2 regions of the Streptomyces sp. URMC 123 genome follow, and region 1 is predicted to be linked to the other one. Evidence: riboswitches for the same ligand, from Rfam matches in the RefSeq annotation. Region 1 holds a riboswitch; the other holds the start of a gene.
What was found. A riboswitch is a leader RNA that binds a small molecule or an ion and turns the genes downstream of it on or off. The one in region 1 is predicted to bind cyclic di-AMP.
Positions count from the first base shown of each region.

Region 1 (3,396 bases):
CACCATGAAGCATCCGTCACGCTGCCGAGCGATCCGGCGTCGGTCACCCGGGCGCGGAGGTACGTGACGTCCGTCCTCGGCGAATGGGGGCTGCCGGACGGCGCGGAGGAGGCGGACACCGTCCGCGTCATCGTCTCCGAGCTCGCCACCAACGCCGTTCAGCACACGTTCGGACTCTCGCCCACCTTTACGGTGAAGCTCCATCTCGACCGGGACGAACAGCTGCGGATCGGGGTGACCGACAGTCACCCGCGCTGGCCGAGGCGGCTGCCCGCCGCGGTGCAGCAGGACAACGGCCGGGGCATGGTCATCATTCGCTGGCTCACCGCCGAGTCGGGCGGCAAACTCTCCGTCATTCCGACGGCGGAGGGCGGAAAGACGGTATGGATCGCGCTGCCGTGGCCGGTTCCCGCCGCGCATTGAGCGAAGAGGTCGTTGAAAGGCGCGAGGACAGGGCCGACGAGGCCCGGGGGGCCGTGCCGAATACCGTCACGTATTGCGGCCGAAAGGTTCTCGTAATCGGCGCGCAATAGTGCCTGTCGCTTTTCGGCCGCGCGGGCGCCCGTCCGCGGCCGGCACCGAGGGGACGGCACCGGGGACGGCATCAGGGACTGCGCCGGGGAGGGCATCGGAGGCGGCGCCGGGGACGGCGCAGCACCGAGGGACGGCTCGTCCTTCGCGGTGCCCGGCCTCGGCCGGGCACCGCTCGGCGGTTTCAGTTGACGCGTCCGTAGGAGACGCTACGGGTCCAGATCTTCTCCAGGCGCACCACGGCGCCGCGCTTGGGGGAGTGCCAGATTCTGCCCTGCCCCGCGTAGATGCCCACATGGTGGATGTAGCCACCGGAGTGGAAGAAGACCAGATCACCCGGCTGGCGCTGGGACGCGGGGACGTGGGTGGTCCGGTTGTACTGGGCCGCGGCCGTGCGGGGGAGCTGCTTGCCGACTCGCTTGAAGGAGTACTGCGTCAGCCCCGAGCAGTCGAAGCTGTACGGCCCGGCGGCACCCCATCGGTACGGGGCGCCCTTCTTGGATGCCGCTATGTGCAGCGCCTTCGTGGACGCTGTCAGGGACTGGGCCTCCGGCGCGGCGCCGGGGACCAGCAGGGTCCCGCCGACGGCCGCGAGAGTGAGGGCGGAGACGGCGCCGGCCCGGGAGATGAACGCCGGGCGAGCGGACGGTGAGCGGTTCTCGGCGGAGGGGTCTTCTGCGGAATGATCTGTGGAACGATGATGTCCATGCGCGGACATGCGCAAACCCTTCGTCATCCGCCTATGAAGGATGACCTGTCGGGTTCGGGCTGGCGAAGATGCCCGGCCGCTGCTGCGGCTTCACCCCAAGGGGCGGCGGCGTGGTGTGCGGTCGCCCCGGACTGCTCGGGTCCTCCACTCCTGCCGATTCCCTGATGTCGACCAGGCGTCCGGTGCGGCGGCAGGACTCGGCGTGCGCCCGGACCGCCCCGCCACGGCGGCGGGGGCTTGTCGTCGAAGCGATCGTCACGCACCGCCGCCGCCGATTCCGAGTCGAAACGGCCGTTTGTGAGCCTCCTCACGACTGCTCCGTTCAGGTGGACAAAACCCCATTCGCTCCGGACGGGCTTTCCGGCACGAGCCTCTGACCAGCGGCGGAGCGGATCGTACGAGGCGGGGGCTCGGCGTCCTGCGCAAGTCGATCAGGCTGGTCGTCCAGTGATCCCTTCGCCGATCGAGTGAGCCCGATCGGCGTAGGGCGGGTCGGTACGGCGATCCGCCGCCCTCAACTTGGCTGTGCCGGTGGCACGGTGACCGGGATCGCGCGCCGTTCCCCGACCCCCGCTCAGGGGGTTCGCACCGCGGTGAGGTGGTGTGCGCCGCGTTCGCCGCGCTCGTCCGCCGGTCTCGGCGTGACACGCGGCGCGACGGGCCCGGGCCGCGGTCCCCGGCCGCAGCGGTCGGGCGGGCCCGCGCACCGACCGACGACCCGTACGACGCCGCGTCAGTTCGTGTGCTCCGCAGCCGACTTGGGGCGCTGGCGCCTCGCCGTGCCGCGACGCGGGGCTCGCCGCGGGAGTGGGGGAGCGCCCCGCTCGCCGCCGTCGGGTTCGCCCCGGTCACCGGTCGCCGCCCGCCCGCGCCAGGCGGTCGCCATGGGTCGCACCGCGGGCGGCACGATCGTCACCGCGCGCCGCACGCGCCGTCCGGCGACGGTGATCGCCGATGTCCATGGGGACGCAAAAGGACAGTTAACACGGTGGAAAAGGTTGCGCAGTAATGTGCAATTCCCTCGCCCGAGCGGAAGAACCGCACTTCAGCGGGGGTTTGACCTCGGATAGTGTCCCGCTGCGTCCAGGCGGGACCCGGGGTCGGCACAACTGCCGCGCGCCGGTGTGAACCGCCGGGCGCCCATCGCCCGTGAACGGGGCGAAGGGGACGACTGTGAGGTGGGAAGCGTGCAACTGACTCCGCATGAGCGGGACCGACTGCTCATTCATGTGGCCGCCGACGTGGCGCGCAGGCGCCGGGACCGCGGAGTGCGCCTCAACCACCCGGAGGCGGTCGCGCTGATCACCACCCACATCCTGGAGGGCGCCCGCGACGGCCGCACGGTGGCCGAACTCATGGCGTCCGGCCGTACGGTCCTCACCCGGGACGACGTCATGGAGGGCATACCCGAGATGATTCACGACGTCCAGGTCGAGGCGACCTTCCCGGACGGCACCAAGCTGGTCACCGTCCACGAGCCGATCGCGTGACGGGGGCCGCGCCGATGATCCCCGGAGAGATCCTGCACGCGCCGGACCCCGTGGTGCTCAACGAGGGCCGCGAGGTGACCCGGCTGACCGTGCTCAACGCGGCCGACCGGCCCGTCCAGGTGGGCTCCCACTACCACTTCGCCGAGGCCAACCCCGGTCTGGACTTCGACCGGACCGCGGCGTACGGCCTGCGGCTCGCCGTCGCCGCCGGCACCGCCGTGCGCTTCGAGCCGGGCATCCCCGTCGAGGTCGAGCTGGTGCCCCTCGCCGGCCGGCGCGTGGTGCCGGGGCTGCGCGGGGAGACGGGCGGAGCGTTGGACGCGCGGCGCGCGTCGCCGCGCCCCGGGGCGTCGCCGTCCGCCGCGGCCCGCTCCCCGCTCCCGGCCGGAGCGACGGCGCCACAGGCAGGGGTGGCGAACGCGTCCGACGCCGGGCGTCCGCCGGCGCCGGCCGGCGCGGGGGCGCGGCATGGCTGAGCTCACCCGCGCCGCCTACGCCGACCTCTATGGGCCCACCACCGGCGACCGCGTACGCCTCGCCGACACCGATCTGTTCGTCGAGATCGAGCGCGACCTCTCCGGGGGCCCCGGATCGGCCGGCGACGAGGCGGTCTTCGGCGGCGGCAAGGTGATCCGCGAGTCCATGGGCCAGGCCCGTACGACCCGG
Region 1 is NZ_JBPQTV010000198.1:2,583-5,978, forward strand. Features, by position in the region: gene ACSNOD_RS21095 (ATP-binding protein) at 1-423, shown strand, start outside; gene ACSNOD_RS21100 (C40 family peptidase) at 716-1,249, opposite strand; cyclic di-AMP (ydaO/yuaA leader) riboswitch at 1,254-1,428, opposite strand; gene ACSNOD_RS21105 (urease subunit gamma) at 2,428-2,730, shown strand; partial or broken gene ACSNOD_RS21110 (urease subunit beta) at 2,745-3,053, shown strand; gene ACSNOD_RS21115 (urease subunit alpha) at 3,199-3,396, shown strand, end outside.

Region 2 (3,396 bases), on a different contig from region 1:
GTGCTGTTGCCGGTGGAACCGGAGCGGCCGATCTGCTGGCCGACCGAGACCGACTGCCCGGCGGAGACGGAGAGCGCCGACAGGTGGGCGTACTGGCTGTACTTGCCGTCGGCGTGCCGGATCACCACCTCGTAGCCGTACGCCCCGCCCCAGCCGGCGGAGACGACCTGGCCCGAGGTGATGGCCTTGACCGAGGTGCCGGTGGAGACGGAGAAGTCCACACCGGTGTGGTAGCCGCTGGCCCAACTGCCGCCGGCGGCCCGGTAGGGAGTGCTGGGGCCCACCCGGACCGGCGCGGTGAAGCCGGTGGACCGGGACGCGACGGAACCGGCGGGCTTCGCCTTGTGCTGGGCGGCGGGCCGCTCGGCCTTCTTGCGGGCGACGGGCGCCTGGGGACGGGTTTGCGGGGCGGCCTGCGCCCGCCGGTCCGGCGAGCCGGCCTTGGGCGGGGTGGCGTGGCTGCCCTCGTGGCCGAGCGCCAGCCGCTGACCGGGCATGATCAGGTCGGGGTCGTCCCCTATGACCCGGCGGTTGGTCTCGTAGAGCCGCTCCCAGCCGCCCGCCACGCCCTGGTCCTGCGAGATCGTGGACAGGGTGTCGCCGGTGACGACGGTGTAGAAGGTGCTCCGCGCGGTGTCGGTGGGCGCCGGCGCCGGAGAGGTGGCGGGCCCCCGCTCCTGCTGGGGCGCGCTCCGCCGGGGCTCCGCCTTCCGCTCGGCCTTCGGCTGCTGCGCCGTCCGGCGCTCCTGGGGGGCGGCGGCCTGCCGGCGCTCCTGCGGGGCGGGGGCCGTGCGGGGCGCCGCGCCGCCGCGGGCGAGGCCCGCCTTGCCGGAGCAGACCGGCCAGGCACCCGGCCCCTGGCCCTTGAGCACCTTCTCGGCGACGGCGATCTGCTCGTCCTTGCTGGCCTGGTCGGCGCGCGGCGCGTACGCGGTGCCGCCGAAGGCCTTCCAGGTGCTCTGGGTGAACTGGAGGCCGCCGTAATAGCCGTTGCCGGTGTTGATGTTCCAGTTGCCGGTGGATTCGCACTCGGCGACCTTGTCCCAGGTGTCCACCGAGGCGGCGTCGGCCTGGGAGACCCCGATGAGCGGAAGGGCGATGCCGGCCCCGCCGGCGGCGGCCGTGAGGGAGGCACGCGATATGCGGCTGGGCTTGTACCGGCGATGACGTCCACGTGCAGGCATGGGCGATCTTTCCTCTCCTACGCCTGCGAGGTGAGCTGTCGGGTTCGGGCCGGAGTCGCCCGGTCGCTCGATACGGCGTCGCCGTCGCGCGTCTTCACCCCAAGCCGCCCGTGGCCACACGGTGCGGCGCCTACCTGGTTCCCCCGCTCCTGCCATGAGCATTGGTGTGGTCACCCCCCACCGGCGGCAGGATTCGGCGCTCCGGCGGATGATGCCCGCCCTTGGTCGATCGGCGGGACGGGCAAAAGAAATCACATTCAATTCGCCGCCACAAGAACCCGGAATGGGGGATTGCCGATGAACGCATTCCACGCTTCGGCCGGGGCGTCACTCTGCGCTCCGGATCTTCATCGCAGCGCGAAAAAGGGTCGGCCGCATGGCCCGATAAAGTCCGGATACGGCAAGGAAGTTGGCCGGAAACGATTCACCGGGGCATCGGGAGCGCCCCGAGGGGTGCGGTGGGTGTGAATTGCATCACGGAGGCACCAGGGGCGCGTTGCCCGGCGCATCCGCACACGCCCGGTTTGCCCGCTCCCGCACGGCGGTCGTGAACCGGGCGGCACGGGGGAAGAACGGGGAGGACATGAGCCGTGAAAGGCCCTCGGGCCGCGTCGCCGAAGTCCCGCCGCCGGGAGGTGCGCCATGCCGTCCGCACACCGTGAACGCCGCCGGGTGACCTGGTGGGTCGCCCTGCCGGCCGCGCTGGCCCTGATGGCCGTCGTCCTCGGACTGCTGCTGCTCGTCGCGTGGTTGCGCCTGTTGCCCGATGCCCTCGATCCGTTCGGCACCCGCACCGAGGACCGCACCGGTCCCGCGCTGCTGGAGTCCATCCAGGACATGAGCCGCTACGAGGCCGCCTCGGGGAACTTCCAGGTGGTGGTCGACCTGGACAAGGACGCGAAGTTCCTGCCCGACGCGGTGCGCGGCAGCCGGACGCTCTTCGTGGGCGCGGGCACCGTCGGCGCCCATGTCGACCTCGGCGGGCTGGGCGAGGACGCGGTGACCGTGACGGAGGACCGGAAGAGCGCCACCGTCACCCTGCCCCGCGCCCGGCTGGGCAGGGCGGCGCTCGACGCGGACCGGTCGTACGCCGTGGCCAAGGAGCGGGGCCTGCTCGACCGGCTCGGCGATGTGTTCTCCGACAACCCCAACGACGAGCGCGAGGTGCACCGGCTGGCGGTGCGGCACATCGAGGAGGCGGCGCGGGAGAGCGATCTGACGGACCGCGCCGAGCGGAACACGCGGACGATGCTGGAGAACCTGATCCGCTCCCTCGGCTATGAGCGGATCACCGTGCGGTTCGCGCCTCCCAGCGGGTGACAGGCCGCTGCACTGTTCCCCTCCCAGCGGGTGAGCAGGCCACTGCGCTGTTCCCCTCCCGGCGGTTCGGCGACCCGCCGCGCCGCGCCGCCCGCGCCGAACGGGCCGATGTCGTTCGAGCGCTCGCTCCGCCGAGCGCCCTACCGTGGCTCTGGCCGGAGCCGAACGACATACGGGACGTATCGGCCGTACCGGATGCGAGCGACGACGAGACGCAACGACGAGCGGGCGCGCACGGGCGCCCGGGACCGGAGGGACCGCCATGGGCAGCGCTTCAGGAATCGGCCGCCGCCGTCTGCTCACCCTGCTCGCCGCCGGGGCCGCCGGGGCGGGCGCCACCGCCGCCCGCCCGGGGGAGGCCAGGGGGGCCGGCGAGGGAGCCGCGCGCCCCGGGCCGGGCCCCGGGGGCGGCGCCCCGGACGGCCGGGCGCCGCTGCGCAGGCTGTTCCTCGGCGCCTACACCTCCGGCAGCGGCGGCGCCCCCGGCCTGGGCCTCGCCGGCTACGACCCGGACAGCGGCCGGATCGTGGGGACCGGGGCGCTCGACGGCGTGGCCGACCCCTCGTATCTGGCCCTCTCCCCCACCGGCCGCACCCTCTACACCGTCAATGAGCGCCGGCGCGGCGCCGTGACCGCCATCGCGCTCGACGCGGGCGGCTGGGAGCCGAGAGTGCTGGGCAGCAGACCGGCGGACGGCGGCCCCTGCCATCTGTCGGTCCACCCCGAGGGCCGCCATCTGCTGAGCGCCAACTACCGCTCGGGCAGCGTGACGGTGCACCCCGTGCTGGCCGACGGCGGTCTCGGGCCGCGCAGCGACCTGGTCACCCACACCAGCCCGGCGCCCGGCCCGGGGCAGAGCGGCCCGCACGCCCACCAGGTGGTCACCGCGCCG
Region 2 is NZ_JBPQTV010000031.1:28,362-31,757, reverse strand. Features, by position in the region: gene ACSNOD_RS06880 (transglycosylase family protein) at 1-1,184, opposite strand, end outside; cyclic di-AMP (ydaO/yuaA leader) riboswitch at 1,190-1,355, opposite strand; gene ACSNOD_RS06875 (DUF4230 domain-containing protein) at 1,827-2,504, shown strand; gene ACSNOD_RS06870 (lactonase family protein) at 2,767-3,396, shown strand, end outside.
Region 2: it holds a riboswitch for cyclic di-AMP, as region 1 does, so the genes downstream of both, ACSNOD_RS06880 (transglycosylase family protein) here and ACSNOD_RS21100 (C40 family peptidase) in region 1, are expected to answer to the same signal.